Regions from separate parts of the Exiguobacterium sp. LL15 genome, predicted to be linked through region 1. Evidence: predicted binding sites of a transcription regulator. Region 1 holds the regulator's gene; the other holds the start of a gene.

The links. Region 1 encodes LexA, which represses DNA repair genes until DNA is damaged. Its sites were predicted from a motif close to CGAACATATGTTCG; they were not measured.
Positions count from the first base shown of each region.
Region 2: the regulator LexA is predicted to act here: its motif matches at 1,914-1,927, upstream of NOM72_RS12870 (Y-family DNA polymerase).

Region 1 covers NZ_JANFNX010000001.1:1,743,773-1,746,947, reverse strand. The annotation lists gene NOM72_RS09175 (MIP/aquaporin family protein) at 1-545, opposite strand, end outside; gene NOM72_RS09170 (metal-binding protein) at 732-1,202, opposite strand; gene lexA (transcriptional repressor LexA) at 1,234-1,848, opposite strand; gene yneA (cell division suppressor protein YneA) at 2,060-2,347, shown strand; gene NOM72_RS09155 (YneB family resolvase-like protein) at 2,393-3,046, shown strand; gene NOM72_RS09150 (DUF896 domain-containing protein) at 3,160-3,175, shown strand, end outside.
Region 2 covers NZ_JANFNX010000002.1:295,611-298,785, reverse strand. The annotation lists gene NOM72_RS12885 (arsinothricin resistance N-acetyltransferase ArsN1 family A) at 1-253, shown strand, start outside; gene NOM72_RS12880 (MBL fold metallo-hydrolase) at 314-1,066, shown strand; gene NOM72_RS12875 (pentapeptide repeat-containing protein) at 1,135-1,773, opposite strand; gene NOM72_RS12870 (Y-family DNA polymerase) at 1,950-3,175, shown strand, end outside.

The DNA of each region.
Region 1 (3,175 bases):
GCATACCCTGTTGTACCACCGAGCGAGAGACCGATGACGACGACGAGTAAACCGACGATGAGTGGTTTTAAGCCGTCTCCGAACGTCGTTAAACCAAGTGCCAAGATACCGAAGACGAGAACGAATGTCCCGATGATCTCAGAAATCAAGTTCGACGGCGTATGACGAATCGCTGGACCTGTTGCGAACACACCGAGTTTTGCGGCTTGATCATCAGTCGCTTCAAAATGTTTCATGTAATGAAGCCAAACGAGAATGGCGCCGATGAAAGCTCCGACAAGTTGTCCGGCAATGTAGATCGGAACGTCTGCCCACGGTAGGTCAGAGTTCAAAGCAAGTGCAATCGTCAATGCGGGGTTCAAGTGTGCTCCGCTTTCAGCAGCGACGAATGCTGCTGTCATGACGGCAAGACCCCAAGCGAACGTGATGACGATCCATCCGCTGTTTTCCGATTTCGTCTTTTTCAAGACGACACCGGCGACGACTCCATCCCCGAGCAGGATGAGGATCATCGTACCGATCATTTCTAGTACAAAGTTATTCATGCAAAAACCCTCCCTTTGGATTAAAGCAGATAATGGCCTTTCTACTTTAAATTACTCCGATTTGAGAACGTTTTCAATACATATAATTGAAATATAGGAATGGAAATTTTTTATTTTGATGTTTAAAGATACGAAAAAGTGGATAAGAAAACACCTCTTCCTGCCTGCAAGCAAGCAAAAGAGGTGTTACCGACGACGTTTTTTTCTTTTTTTAGGTCGAAACCAACTGCTGGAATAATCTAGTAGGATATGAATCGTACTCGCCACCATGATGCCAACGATGAATGCAGGCAAGGAAGCAAACCACGAATCAATCGTAGCAGAATCAAGAACCTGAAAATATAGACTTATAAATAGTAGGGGAATCAGAATCGCAGCACTATAAAGAAGCCGAATGATGTCTCCGATGATCAGTCCATGCGACCAGATCGATCGGTGAGGCATGATCTTGACATACGGCATCCAAAGAACTCGAAATGGTCCAAAGCGATAATACGGTTCTGACTTTAAATCGAGGTCGGGTGACAACCAAAGGGTACCGACAGCGATACCGATGGCAGTCGGTAACCAATCGGTTTGTTGCGTTGCGACCGAATACGCAACGTAACCCGTCAGTGCGACGGTATTGACGGTATCATGTACATTTCCTGATGGCATGAAAAAAGACCAGTCGTAACTGGTCCCTCCGTCAATGAATCGTCCGATACACGCCGATTACCTTACCAAGAATGGAGACATTATCGAAATACATCGGATCCATCGAGTCATTTTCTGGTTGTAGACGTACCTGTTGATCTTCTAAGAAGAACCGTTTCACCGTCGCTTCGCTATCTTCGGTCATAGCTACGACGATTTCTCCGTTTTCTGCTGTGTTTTGTTGGCGCACGATGACACGATCGCCGTCAAGAATACCTGCGTTAATCATCGATTCACCATCGATCGTCAACATGAAGACCGTCTCGTTCCCTACATAATGTGCAGGGAGTGGGAACTGTTCTTCGATGTTTTCAATCGCTGTAATCGGAAGACCTGCTGTGACTTTCCCGATGACGGGAACATGGACGATGGCTTCCGTGATTTCTTCAGGCTTATCAAGCAATATCTCAATCGCACGTGGTTTCGTCGGGTCACGGCGAATCATTCCCCGTTTCTCGAGTCGATCCAAATGACCGTGTACCGTCGAGCTAGACGCGAGTCCGACTGCTTCTCCGATTTCACGAACTGATGGTGGATACCCCTTCAGTTTCACTTCAGAGACGATGTAGTCGAGAATCTCTTGTTGGCGCTTAGACATTTTCCGCATACGAATTGCCACCTCTTTCTGGATTGAAGTTTGAAATGTAAGAATATATGTTTCTAGATTCACTATAACATAGAACAAATGAGCGTACAAACAATTGTTCGACATTTTGTGTTGACCGAACACGGGTTCTGTGTTTATTATGAGTTATGCGAACAATTGTTCCGCGAACGTTTATTCTAACTCATTCATTTCATATTTGGAGGGATTCATGATGATTCATACGATTCGTACTCATGCTTTTTCAATTCTCTTCTATGCATTAAGTATTGCCTTCGTGATCTTTTTACTCACACCGCGCCCGGATGAAAAAGTGGCGCAACTAATGACTGCTTCCGTTACGGTCGATGAGAACGCTACAGTTGAACAAATCGCTGAAGTCTACAATGACGGTTCGATGTCAGATGAAGAATACGTCAACTGGTTGATTAAAAATAATGATGTCGAGACAAAACACGTCATCTCAAAAAGCAAAATCGTTGTACCAATCGCACAACAATGACAAAATGGAAAAGTTGTGAAAGAACGAACAGGGATGTGAGGTACGATGAAGGTCGTGATTTATTGTCGGGTGTCGACCGAAAAAGAAGCACAAGATAGTTCGATTGAACGCCAACGGATGGAACTTTCGAAGGTCGCGTCTCAAAAGGGTTTTGATGTCGTGGATGTCGTCTCTGAAAAAGAGAGTGGATATGACGTCGATCGGGAAGGGATGCTGACGGTTCTTGATCATGTGACACGTGATGCGGTAGATGCGGTCCTCGTAACGGATGACACACGGATTGGTCGAGGGAATGCGAAAATCGCTATTTTGCACACGTTTAAGAAGCACGGTGTTCGGTTGATGACACTTGATTCCGATGGAGAATACCAACTTGCTGATGCAGAAGCGATGGTCCTTGAGATCGTCTCACTCGTGGAAGAATATCAACGTAAACTGCATAATGCAAAAATCGCGCGCGGCATGCGGCGAGCGGTCGAACAAGGCTTTCGCCCGGAACGAAATCTGAATCGCCAAGGAGAGAACGCCGGGCGTAGCCGAAAGGACGTACCGATCGAAGAAATCGTACGTCTTCGAGAGCTCGGACTGACGTTTTCAGATATCGCCATTACGCTTCGCGGGATGGGACATGATATTTCAAAGGCAACGGTCAATCGTCGATACCTTGAATACCGCGAATTGACGCCTAGCCCGGAATGAGAAGCAAGTAACCCGTCGACTGACGCGGTTAACTTGCTTTTTTTAGTAAGCTCTTTTACAGTAAGAATACAATTGAACTACTCAAGTTTGAGTCGTACAGAAAGAGGGATTCCATGTTATCACAAGAAC
Region 2 (3,175 bases), on a different contig from region 1:
CGGTGAGATTTCGGTTTATATCACCCGGACTCATCGTGGACAAGGGATTGGCACACGTTTGCTTGAAACGGCTGAGCAACACGCCCGTAACCATCAGATGCATAAACTCATCCTCTTCACCTTCCCATTCAATAAAATCGGACAAAAACTCTATATCCGCTCCGGGTTCCGGATCGTCGGAACGTTTAAGGAGCAAGGACAGTTGAACGGTGAATATGTCGACGTCATGGCGATGGAGAAACGCTTGCGATAGGATTCATTGAATGCCAGACAGGGAATAGTCAATCCGAGTCATTGAGAGAGGATGAACCTAATGGATATTCAACAAATTCGTAATGCAACACTCGTTGTCACGTATGCCAATCAAGTCTTACTAATTGATCCGTTCCTCGGCGAAAAAGGCAGCTTGCCTCCCTTCGGTCAAACACCAAATGCCGTCGCCAATCCACTCGTCGACTTACCGGTCGATGTCAAGACACTGCTCGATCCTGACGCGATCTTCGTCACGCATCTGCATGCCGATCATTTCGACGATGCTGCAAAACAACTTCTACCCAAGCATTTGCCACTCTATGCGCAGCAAGAAGACGCGCAGCAAATCCGAGAAGCCGGCTTCACGAACGTCTCTTCCTTCGATTCCGGTGTAACGATCGGTGATATCCAGGTCCATCGAACAGGTGGACAGCATGGTGTCGGTGAAATCGGCGAACGGATGGGACGTGTGTCTGGGCTCGTCCTCACCCATCCGGACGAACCGACACTTTATATCGCAGGTGATACGATCTGGTGTGACGAGGTCGCGCATGCGATCGAACAACATACGCCCGATATCATCGTCGTCAACAGTGGCGCCGCCCAGTTCTTGACCGGAGAGCCGATCACGATGTCACAGCGTGATCTCCTTGCCGTACACGAAGCGGCGGCGGAAGCGACGATCATCGTCTCGCACCTCGAGTCCGTCAACCACTGTCTCTTGCGACGTGATATGATTGCTGACTTTTTAGCCGCCTTCCACCTTTCTGCCCATTTCCTGATTCCAGAGGATGGCGAAACGATGTCATTTTAAGAACAGTAACCTTCATTAAAAAGAAGTCCTGCTTTTCGAGTAACAATCGAAAGCAGGACTTCTTTTTGTTATGGGATGACAAGACCTAACAAGCGAGCAAAGGCGACTGCTTGCTCTTCCGTAATGACAGCGCCTGGTAAAAATCGCGGATCGATCGTAATACCAGAGAGTTCCGTCTGCCGGAGGTCGAGACCTTTTAACGGTGTTTCAATCCATTGGCTATCTGTAAGCCGGACCGCTTCGAGTTTCCAATGGGTCGGCTTCACTTCGAAGAACTGTGCTTCTTTCATCGTCGTTTCGCTCCAGTGTTGATGACGGACCGTACTGCGAATGAACTGTGCGTAATCCGCAAGCCCTTCCTGAATCGTTAAATGGTCAAGCGTACAATCTTCAAACTGGATGCCCGTCATCCGGCATCCGACGAAGGACACACGGTGAAAACGAGTTTCTTGGAAGTGACATCCCGTTAAGTCGCATTGCTCAAAACGAATATCTTCGAACGAACCACGGTCAAAGGTCAGATTCGCGAACGAGACATTTTGAAAACACACTTGATAGGCATCGATGCGTTCTGTCAGTTCACTCGGCATCGACTCTTTCTCATAACGCGCTCCTTTTAGATACGGGTCATCGATTTCGACTTGATCGAACGTCTCTGGCTGAAGCGTCTTCGGTAATTCTGGTAATCGGATAACGGTCTCTTTCAATGAAGGTTCCCCCTTTTTTCTCTCCCTTAGTGTACCAAACTCCTTTTATATGAGGAGAAATCGTTCGAATTCCCCTTTTTTCAACAGTTTTTATTTTGAGACACTTTGAGACCATGCTATAGTCAAGGAAAATCAAAATAAGAACATACGTTCTTTTATGTAAAGGAGTGATTCAGATGTTTCCTTCCGTCGTTTTACCACAAGATAAACGTATTTTTTGCGTCGACAGTGTGTCCTTCTACGCCAGCTGTGAATGCCAGTATCGCAATCTTCCTCCCTTGACGACACGCCTGGCGGTCGTCTCCGATTTAAAACGAAGCGGATCCGTCATTCTCGCTGCCACCCCTGCCTTAAAAGCACTAGGAATCAAGACAGCCGGTCGACTGTACGAAATCGAGCAATTGCCATACGCTGTTCGTCGTACGATTCAACTCGTCGAACCACGTATGCTCGCTTATATGAAGACGTCGATTCGTGTCCTGGATGTCCTGCACCAATTCGCCCCACCTGAAGCCATCCGCGTCTATTCGATTGATGAAAGTTTCATTGACATGACCGGAACCGATCGCCTATTTGGTTCCGACCTGCAAGCTGCCCTCAAAATTAAAGAAGCAATCCTGAAACAGACCGGCATCCACGTCCGGATCGGGATTGGTCCAAATAACGTCATCGCGAAACTGACGCTTGATTTAATCGGGAAAAAAGAAGGCATCGCGCGATGTGGATATGCTGATGTCGCACGACGTCTTCATGACTTTCCGATTCGGAAGATGTGGGGAGTCGGACACCGCATGGAACAACATCTGCAGATGATGGGGATTGAAACAATCGGTGATCTTGCCATGCGCCCTGTCGAAGAGTTGCACGAACGATTCGGTGTCATCGGTGCCGAACTATGGCACCACGCTTGGGGTCTTGACGCGTCACCGACACTTCTTGCGCCTCGTCATCTGTTCGAGAAAGCTCCTCAACGGACGATTGGACACGGTGTGACCTTAATGCAGGACTATTATCAGTTCGAACGCATCCGGAATGTGCTCAATGAACTGGTGCAGGATGTCGCCGCACGTTGCCGCTTTTCGAATCAAGTCGGCTGGACCGTTCACATCGGTGTCCGTTATTCTCGAAACGTCGTCCGAAGTGGCTTCTCCCGTCAAGTGCGGTTGCCTTACCCGACATCCGATGAACGCATCATTCTGCGTCACGTCTTACAATTGTTCGAACCGAATTGGCTCGATGGGGAACCTGTTCGATTTTTATCCGTTGCAGTGGGGCATTTGACTGCCGATCAAGGCACCTTACAGTTGTCTTTGTTCGAGGATAATGCGCGGCTCTGGAAACGGCGACGGTTATTAAAAGCAATGGATGTCGTTAACCTCCGCTACGGAAAAGGAACGATTCG